One region of the Paenibacillus sp. FSL R10-2788 genome, then DNA from elsewhere that is predicted to be linked to it. Evidence: riboswitches for the same ligand, from Rfam matches in the RefSeq annotation. Region 1 holds a riboswitch; the other holds the start of a gene.
What was found. Region 1 has a riboswitch for cyclic di-AMP ahead of NSQ50_RS00545 (C40 family peptidase). Riboswitches for the same ligand answer to the same signal wherever they lie in the genome.
Positions count from the first base shown of each region.

Region 2: another riboswitch for cyclic di-AMP. It lies ahead of NSQ50_RS26350 (alpha/beta fold hydrolase); the one in region 1 lies ahead of NSQ50_RS00545 (C40 family peptidase).

Region 1 covers NZ_JBBOQA010000001.1:112,515-117,678, reverse strand. Annotated here, with positions in the region: gene NSQ50_RS00555 (M1 family metallopeptidase) at 1-1,717, shown strand, start outside; gene NSQ50_RS00550 (hypothetical protein) at 1,729-2,559, shown strand; cyclic di-AMP (ydaO/yuaA leader) riboswitch at 2,778-2,916, shown strand; gene NSQ50_RS00545 (C40 family peptidase) at 2,974-3,402, shown strand; cyclic di-AMP (ydaO/yuaA leader) riboswitch at 3,764-3,906, shown strand; gene NSQ50_RS00540 (C40 family peptidase) at 3,912-4,403, shown strand; gene NSQ50_RS00535 (GNAT family N-acetyltransferase) at 4,593-5,078, shown strand.
Region 2 covers NZ_JBBOQA010000001.1:5,938,159-5,943,322, forward strand. Annotated here, with positions in the region: gene NSQ50_RS26345 (IS110 family transposase) at 1-201, opposite strand, end outside; gene NSQ50_RS26350 (alpha/beta fold hydrolase) at 509-1,318, opposite strand; cyclic di-AMP (ydaO/yuaA leader) riboswitch at 1,424-1,610, opposite strand; gene NSQ50_RS26355 (hypothetical protein) at 1,931-2,104, opposite strand; gene NSQ50_RS26360 (Nif3-like dinuclear metal center hexameric protein) at 2,189-2,983, opposite strand; gene NSQ50_RS26365 (alpha-glucuronidase family glycosyl hydrolase) at 3,008-5,062, opposite strand; gene NSQ50_RS26370 (endo-1,4-beta-xylanase) at 5,145-5,164, opposite strand, start outside.

The DNA of each region.
Region 1 (5,164 bases):
AGTAACCTGGACACACCCCGGAGTAAAGCCAGTAAGTGATTTATATTTTCACATGTATCCAAATGCATTTGCCTCATCAGATACCACCTTTATGAAGGAATCCGGGGGGACGCTCAGAGGCGACAGCATGCCTGAGAACGGCTTCGGAAATATGACGCTGACCGATCTGCGCACGACAGAAGGAACTTCGCTAATGCAAAGAGTGCAATATGTCCAACCTGATGACGGCAATATCAACGATAAGACGCTCCTAAAGGTACATCTTCCTCAGCCTGTTAATGGTGGGGAAAGTGTAACACTTAAGCTTCAGTATGAAGTCCAGCTGCCCAAAATCTTTGCTCGCATGGGTGCTTCAGGTAACTTCGTTATGGCTGGGCAATGGTTTCCTAAGCTTAGTGTATACGAGCCTAAGGGCACACGCGGAGTTAAAGAAGAAGGCTGGGACCTGCATCAGTATCACGGGACTTCTGAGTTTTACAGTGATTTTGGCATCTTTAATGTAACGATTGCCGTTCCTTCCAACTATACGGTGGCAGCGACCGGATTTCCTGTAAAAAATGCCAAGCTCAAACAAGATCAGAAAATATATCAGTTCTACGCCGATGATGTCCACGATTTCGCTTGGGCCGCATCCCCTGATTTTACAGTAGCAGAGGAAGCTTTCTCTACGCCGGAGGTGCCTGGAGTACGAATTAAGGTGTATCTCGACCCTCTGCACAAGGACTTACAAGAGCGTTACCTTCAAGCTGCCAAGGCTGCCCTGACCTACTTCAGCAAATGGTATGGCCCTTATCCCTACTCTACGCTGTCTATTATCGTCCCACCTAAGGAGGGAAACGGCGCGGGAGGAATGGAATATCCTACCCTTATTACAGCCTTTGGGGCCGCAGATTCTTCTCCAGATACCTCACTTGAAAGAACCGTCATTCATGAGATCGGCCATCAATACTTCTACGGTATGGTAGCCAGCAATGAATTCGAGGAGGCCTGGCTGGATGAAAGCTTTACTTCCTATGCCGAAGACAGACTTATGGAACAAGAATACGGTATCAAGTCTAATTTGCCTTTACAGGCCAGCCTGGTGACTATACCTGAGCCGTTAAATCTGGAAACGTGGAAATATGCAGGGGCTGATTCCTATAGCCGAAATGTTTATATCCGCGGCAAGCTTGTACTTAAAGATATCGAACGCCAGGTAGGTACCAAAGCAATGAACAACATCATGTCCTCCTACGCTCGTAAGTTCCGTTTCCAGCATCCCGCTACGTCAGATTTTCAGAAAGTCGTTGAGAAGGTAACCAAAAAATCATGGCAGGCCTATTTCGATGACTATATTTATGGTGATGGTGCGCCTGACTTCTCAGTAGATACGATTACTTTTAAAAAAAATAACAGCGGCGATGCTCAAAGCTACGAATCATTAGTGAAGATTTCAAACAAAGGGAGCCATTACGTTGATGTTCCCGTGAAATTCACATTCGCCGACAGCTCTTCGGTGCAGCGGGTCTGGAACGGTGATGGAGCAGAGACTACGTTTCAATTGTTAAGCGATAAGCCTCTTCTCTCTGCTGAGATTGACCCTGAGCAATCCATCTTATTGGAGAGCAAACATTTAAACAACTTTAGGCTGGCGGAAATAGAGCCCAAGACGCTCTCTCGCTGGACGTTAAGTGTAACTAAACTACTTGAAACCGTGCTCGGAACTCTTGTCTGGTGAGGTGAATGATTGTGAGAACATCGATAACCCGCGGCTGGCAAAGCATGAAGGAGCAATTTTATATTTTAATTCTGCTCTTCATCTACCGACTGCTCTGGGGCTACTTTATGTATGGTTTCATCCGATCTGCTATTATTCCAATTCTACTGCGCTATCCAGATAAAGACGCTGGCGGCAGCGGTATGGGCAGACTGTTGTATTATATCGAGGGACAGTTCAGCTTGAATACTGACCCTGCGATACGCACTTGGTTATGGATGCTTCTAGGACTTGTTGTCTTACGACTTCTGCTTTCTCCTTTCATAAGGGCAGGATTGCTGCATGAGCTGCACCAGGAGCGAAATGGCGAGCGCGGGCTGTTCTTTTTCCCCGGCATGAAGATCTATGGACTACCTGTCTTAGTCTTTAGCCTAATCGAATGGGTGATGACCCTGCTGCCGCTTTACTGGCTTGCTCCCAAAATGTACGGGCTGTTCTTATCCTCTTTGTTTAACTACACTTTGTTACTTCATTTAGTACCATACGTATTGGCATGGCTTATATATATTTTTATCGTGCGCCTGTTTCTTCTATATATGCAGTTTGGTTACACCGGCGGTACAGGAATGTTCTCCTCACTGTTCATCTGCTTGCGGTCACTGATTCCTGCTATAGGTGTTTCCATTGTACTTGGTGCGGGAGGCTTGCTCTTATTGCTAGTGTGCGGACTGACGGGTCTGTTCTGTCCCGGCCTGCCGGCACTTATAATACGGCAAATCTCACCACTACCTTCTACGCTCTTAAAAATGTGGGGAATTTCTGCACAATATCATCTATGGCGTAACAAAGCATTTCCACAATAAATTAACCTTATTTGACATAATAAAAAGGTCCCAATTCCTGTATTCAGGAGCTGGGACTTTTTCTCATTACGGATAACTTAAGAGTATTTGCAAAATCGTAAAAGCTCTGTTACAATAAGTCCTGTGCTATTAGTAACAATTTTGTAATCAATTGAAACGATTCCTACATAACTAAATGTATTTATCGTAAGTGTAACTGTCGAAACGTCATTCTCTTGGTGCTTAACACGCCTAATTCCTTTGCACCGGGAAGTGGGGGAACCATATTTTGGGTGAATTGATCTCGCTTTACAGGGATCATAGGGAATCTTCTACCGAACCCTTAAGCTAACCTCGCAGGCCTTGGAAGGAGTACATCTTTTGAAAAGACATAATTTAAGAAAAAAATGCGTCGCTGCGGCGCTAGGACTTGTAATGGCATTATCTATTGGTGGAGGAAGCGCCTTTGCTGACTCTAAGATGGACACTGTAATCTCAAAGACTATTGGAGTTGCCTATAAAACCGGAGGTACAAGCACTGCCGGATTTGATTGCTCTGGATTTACAAAATATGTATTTAAGAATGTGGGTCTTACTTTACCTCGTACATCAAAAGCTCAATATAGCGTTGGAACTGCTGTATCCAAAAGCAATCTGCGTTCTGGTGATCTAGTGTTCTTTAACACACTTGGCAATGGAGTATCCCATGTCGGCATTTATGTTGGAAACGGAAAATTCGCACAATCGTCCTCTTCGCGTGGAGTGACCATCACTTCACTCAGTCAGGCCTACTGGGCCAATCGTTATGTTGGCGCTAAAAGAGTAATGAGTACTTCAGCTTATCAAGCTGTAGCCTTCGATTGAAACCTTCCTCACAACTATAACCTCATAATTACAACTATATGAACCTGAATCTGATTATGCCCGTAATCAAATTCGGGTTTTTCTTTTTCCATAATATATTTTTACACTATTAGAGCCCGATTGAAACACGTTTATTTGATAAAAATTGCAATTATATTAAAAATTAGGTCATTATTAACGCTTACATATGCCTTTCTACCGTAAAAATGCCAATTTTTCTGCATTAATATGTTAAAAACGATTGCCAAGCGGCTTTCTGTTTGTTACAATTAGCGCAGTGAGATTTTAGTAACATTTTTGTAATCATTAAGTTGTTATTTACAAAGGTTTTGTCATGTATTGATTACAAGCTAATCCTAATCAACAGTATGAGCCGAGTTTCCTAACTATTAGGAAAACGGGGGAACCAACTTTGGGTGAATTGACCTCCATTATATAGAGGGGTCATAGGGGACCTTCAACCGAACCCTTAAGCTAACCTCGTAGGCATTTGGAAGGGGTATACACTTTTGAAGAAGAAGTTAGCAGCAGCAGTACTAAGCTTTTCCATCATCCTCACCATCGGAGCAGGAAGCGCTTTCGCAGATTCCAAAATGGATAAAGTGATTGACAAGGCCATCGGTACTAAATACGTATCCGGCGGTATATCCACTAACGGATTTGATTGCTCCGGATTTACAATGTATGTGTTTGATAAGATTGGCATTAACCTTCCACACCAATCAGGTTCCCAATATCAAATGGGCACAGCAATCTCCCGTGATGATATAAGAGCCGGAGATCTTGTATTCTTCAATACAAGTGGCAAAGGTGTCTCCCATGTCGGCATTTATGTCGGTGAAGGTAAGTTCGCACACGCTTCTACCTCACGCGGTGTTACGATTAGCTCTCTGAGTGATAGCTACTACGTGAAACGCTACGTTGGTGCTAAGCGCATTATGAGCACAGACGCTTACCAATCGGTTGCTGCTGAATCGGAAGACAATGATGATGTTCAATAAGTAACGTACATAGGCTCTTTTCCAAGGTAACTCTTGGAGGAGAGCTTGTTTTTTTGTCTTATTACTTATTTACCCCTCTCATAATTTGTAAAACATTCCTCTCATATAAAGTTTCTGAGTCGAACCTCCCCCATTTTGTATATAATTAGTAATATAGCAATGTCCTCGTGAAAGGAGATCGTTGACTTTATGATAAATCCCTCGGTAACTTTTCATGTAGTTCCTATGGAGGCAATTCACGGAGAAGCTATTTGTAAGTGGAGCTATACGCCTCCATATAATATTTATGGCTGGATGCCGTGGGAGCAGATGCAGGCTCTTGGCATCGAGTTTGGTGATCCGCAGCTCCGGGAGGAACAATATATCTCCATATTAAATGAACAAGAGGTTTTGTGCGGATTCGCACAGTTGTTCCCGATGGAAGGAGTCGTTCGTTTAGGAGTTGGGATGCGCCCCGATCTATGCGGCCATGGTTTAGGCAAACTATTCGTAGATGCAATCGTCCAGACAGCCTTGAATCGTTATCCTGATCGTGAGATAGATCTAGAAGTCCTGACCTGGAACCAACGCGCCATTCGAACTTATCAAAAATGTGGATTTACGATTACAGATACGTATGAACGCCGCACACCTACAGGAGACAAACCTTTTTATTGCATGGTCTATGACAAATGATATTAAATACCATATATTTCATGAGAATGATTGTATTCTCGTTCATTTTTTTGTCACAAACCCTATGATAACGCTTCACCATAAGC
Region 2 (5,164 bases), 5.8 Mb from region 1:
GTACCCCGTAGGCCCGGCTTCATAGCAGACCTCCAGTGTAATCCCTGAACCTTTGAGTTTCCGAATCATTCGAGCCACTGCATCTGGGGTATGGGGGATGGCTCCATAATATCGTGCGGGTTCCCGACCCTCATCTGCAATCGCCACCGCAATTTTTTCTTTAGACACATCCAAACCGACGTATTTTATGGTATTCTTCATAGTAACAGCTCCTTTCGCATGTAGCTCTGTAATGGTTGTCCTTTTAACTTCCATTTTAACCTACGGTGTGCGAAACAGGGGCTGCCTTTCGTTCATCATAACTAATCCACGTTCTAGGAGCCATGCTCTCTATCACTTTAGGTAGAATTTCCCTAATTCACGTGCTAGAAGCCATAATCACCTTCACTTTAGGGAGAATTTCCCTAAAGTTCTACCCAGAAAGACGTCCCATAGCCAGCTCATGCTCCCTGGCTATGGGACGCCCTTTTCCACTTAAACGCTTCGCTTGTAAAGGTCTCCCTATAGATCAGCTAATCTGCTGACTGCCCTGCTGCTTCTCCAAGAAACGTTGAAGAATCGCATTGAATTGCTCCGGCTGGCACAGATTACTTGGATCTAATGCGTTCGGAATAATCGCCAACTGCGCATGTGGCAGCTGGGACACCATTTCCTTCATACAATTCACTCCAAATTCATTAAAGTCCCCTACAATACATAAAGCAGGACGTTTAAAAGCCTTTAAGCATCTGGTGTAATCAACATGGCTTGTAGCCAGTCTTTGCCGATATAGCTCCCGGGGACGTTTGTCCAGCAACCCTCTTCTAATCTCATTGTAGGCCAGACTCCAGCGCTCTCGGTACATCATCCGAATCGAAGGCAACACCAGCTCGCTTGGGAGATAATACATTAGCAAACTGCAATATGCTGCCATAGTTTGTATTTTCCCTACAATTGTTGATCCGTGAGTCCTACAGAAGCTGTCTGCGACCACAATTGCTTTTACACGCTCAGGATATTGTTTGGCAATATGCTGAACGACTAAGCCACCATAGGCGATTCCTACAAAAACTGCTTCACGGATACCTAGGTCATTCAACAGCATAATCAGATCCAGACATTGCGTCTCAATAATCTCATGTGGGGCCTCCAGCAGTTTACCAGACTTACCATTCCCCCGTAAATCGCACAAAATCACTTTATATTTATCGGAAAAATACTCCAGCTGTGGTTTGAACATACTGTGTGTTAATCCATGTCCATGGATAAACACAACCGGAGTGCCAGTTCCATTGATTTCATAATAGAGCGAAGTTCCGTTCAGTTTAGCGATAGGCAAAGGTAACACCTCTTTCATAATAAATTCTACGTCTATATCTGCTTAAAAACGCAGCAAAAAACCACAGAGGGATTCTCTGTGGCTATTCATCACTAAACACGCCATTCATCCTCTCTCCATACGCTTACGAGGTTAGCTGTCGGATTCGGGCAGTGAGAGTTGCCCTACCTGCAGGGATGCATATTATGCACCCGGAACAGGATTCACCCCATAACCAGTGCCGACTCTCACATCGGCTGCCAGTTGTTGGTTCCCCCGCTTTCCAGAAACGGAAATTAAGCGGATTGCTTATGTAATTGTAAATTTAAGATAATTGTCAGTTCTGAGATGAATCATACTCTTGTAAGGTTTGCTTGTAAAGGAGGGCTCTGGTCAAAATAATGTTGAAAGCAATGCTTTTCATTTCATATTGAGCATACTCTTCATTTTCTCTTTCTTTTGCTCTTGTTTACTCGTTTTATTTAAGAAAATGGCTCTGAACCAAGCCAAACGGAGGTTAAAACACCAGTACTTTCTATATAAAGGCCATCCTTTTCACTGGAGATATGAAAAAAGCTAAGCAGAATCAGAGATATTCCCCTGTCCACTTAGCTTCCTCTTACAATACTATGGCTACAAAAGATCGGCGTTTTTCAATGCATGCTCCCAGCTTGGAAAAAAGAACAGCGCACTTCTCATAAGCTCAGGATCGCTCTGCTTTACTTGTTTTTTACTGATCGAGCTTCCGTCGCTTTGCAGCTTTTTGATCCGACTTAATACTTCATCAGCCTCCAAAGGAATTTCCATTGAAACACTCCTTTCTCAGTGACCTGTTTCCCTTCATTTTCTCCATAATATGTTTATTTATTCCGTACTCTTTATTTCCCCAGATTAAACCATCTGATAGATGGGTTGTTCAGCAATGAACCGGCTAGGAAGCATGGGATATTTGTCTGCTAAGATTTCAGCTAAATATTTCATCCCCGGCGCTTCACTCTCCGCATGCCCTAACATGATGAGCGCTTTAGATCTGCCTTGGTGCCCTGCATCCCGCACATATTCCGGAGTCTCCCACTCTGGTCCCTCTCCAGCAATAATTAAATCAAGATTGTGATCATTAAAATGCGGAATAGCCATCGTCCCGCCTCCTCTGTAACCTACTAATATCCCTACGCGTTTGCAGGACAGAGACAGGTCACCGGCAGCGCGTACATAAGAGATCCCTAGCTTACTTTTAATATATTGAGCAGCTTCCAGTACAGTCATAGCAGGAATATTGAGAATCGTAGCAGCTGCTTGCTGCTCTTCCACGTATGCGGACCAATCTAGTTCTCGCAGCAAACCCACCATAATTCCATCCGGCTTTTGCCGATGCCAATAATCATGATAACGAAAAATAGCAATTTGGGAATGTTCGATCAGACTTTTTTTCGCATGATAAACCGGATCACCTTCTAACCACTCGCTCGCCGCATGATGGCTATAAAATACACCTTCATGCGTGATCAGCAAATTGGCTCCTAACGCTATTGCTTGCTCCACAACATTTTGTGTGGCAGAGAAGGCCGTAATAATCCCTGTGACTTCAGTTTCCGGTTCCCCTGGGTTCAGAATATCCACAGTCCCTTCTACCTGTTCCACAGTTCCCATTAAATCTTCCAAAATCGCTCTAATCGTGAGGCTCACTATCATCATCCCTCGATTCGAAATCTAATAAATCTTTCTGCCTTTAAGATCCTCAATTCCGCTCTTGCGGTAAAAATACGTATTGATCCGATCTCTCCATTCCTGCGCATGCTCTGCTTGCTCTTCAAGACGTTGCTTCACTTGCATATACCATCCACTATCCACGCTGCCTTCAAGTGATTCCCATGTCGCTAGAAGCCGTGCAGCCTGCTCAGCCCCCTCAAAATGAGTATCGTAGATATGCTGAATAATAGTTTGCCCCGATTGCAGAACATACGTGTATGGAACATGATGAAAGAACAGCAACAGCTCTTCCGGACAAGACGCTAGATTCTCATAATTTGATGCATTAAGCCCCATATACTGTCCGCTATAACCCGTTCCCGATTTGACTGAACGATCCACACCAATGCCCTTATGATCCGCATAATGGTACGTTCCCCACTTGGCGTATTCATACCCATCCACATTCGGCCCATAATGATGATCCGGATTAACCATCCAACCCACACCTAATGGAGCTGTGTAAGATTCGTAAATCCTCCATGAGTCCATCAACATCCCGCGAATAGCAGCCACTAGACCTTCATCAGTGCCAAAGGTAAGCCGAATCCATTCCTCAGCTATTTCTTTTGCCGTCAGCTCCGGATTCCAAATTAATCTTCCATATCCATACAGATTAGCTTGAGCTAACCCATGCCCCGTCCAGTTCATGTCATCTCCAACATTAGTTACAGCAGCCACACCATTATACTTATTTCCCCACACCGATCCGTCCACAATATGTTTCACAAGCGTAGTTTGCCCTCTGGCATAAGTATTGAAATCAAGGACTTCTTTCCACTGTGGAACAAGATAACAGAGATGCCGCTGCTGCCCCGTATATTCTTGAGCAATCTGAAACTCCATCAGATGATTGGTATGTTCCAGTGCGCCAAACAGCGGAGATACCGGTTCTCTGACTTGAAAATCCATCGGTCCATTCTTGATTTGCAGCACTACATTATCATTAAACCGGCCATCCAATGGTTTGAAATGATCATATGCCGCTCTGGCCCGATCTGTCTTACGGTCACGCCAATCCTGCTTGCAGTTATATACGAAACAACGCCAAATCACGATTCCGCCAAACGGCTCCAGTGCTTCTCCCAGCATGTTGGCGCCATCTGCATGGTCACGTCCGTAAGTGAATGGTCCTGGTCGATTTTCTGAATCCGCTTTGACCACAAACCCGCCAAAATCAGGTATCGCCCGATAAACCTCACTAGCCTTATCTTTCCACCATTTCCGCACCGCTGGGTCCAGAGGATCAGCTGTGTCCAATGCTCCGATCTGTATCGGGCTGGCGAAGTTAGCACTGAGGAATAGCTTAATCGCGTATACGCGGAATATTCCTGCAATCAACGCGATATCAGGCAAATATTGCTCCGTTATAAATAGAGATTCAAGCTCATGAACATTCACATTGTTAATCGAAATCGCGTTGATACCCACAGAGGACATTAATCTGGCATAATCACGTAGCCGCTTTGTATCGTTAAGAAATTGATTGGACTCGTAAAAAAAGGAGCGTCCAGCATAGCCACGTTCAATACTGCCATCAAAATTATCCCAGTGATTAATCATTCGCAGGCCGTTCACCGGATTCATAGATAAATCTAGAGCGTCTATCTCGCTTTCTGTTCCTATCAGCCGTAAAAGATGGAATACACCATACAAAATTCCAACAGACGTTAAAGCACCGATAGCGATACATCGCTCAGTAGCGTTTGTACGTATAAGGAAACCTTCAGGACCTAGTGAATCGGTTCGCTCTCCTCCGAATACTCTACCAATTAACGGATTCCCCCCTTGGAGGGTTCCTATAACGATACACGGTCCTTCTGGTTGCGCTGTGAGCAGTGGCGCTTTGCCCAGCATAGAGGTCATCCCCTGTATGAATTCCGCGGCTGCTGCCTGAATCGTCTCGTTGTCCTCCGTTACAACCAACTCACCACACCAATTTAAATATTGATTGTATAGAGATCCAGATTTCAGCTTGCCATAGTTGAGCCAAGCCTCATAAGCGGTATTTGTCATGTATATTCCTCCCGTATAAATAACCCGCCCTGGATTAAAAAGGGCGGGTTCATGATTCGCAAGCTTGAGCAGATTACCCACTCTATGATTTGGTGACAGCGT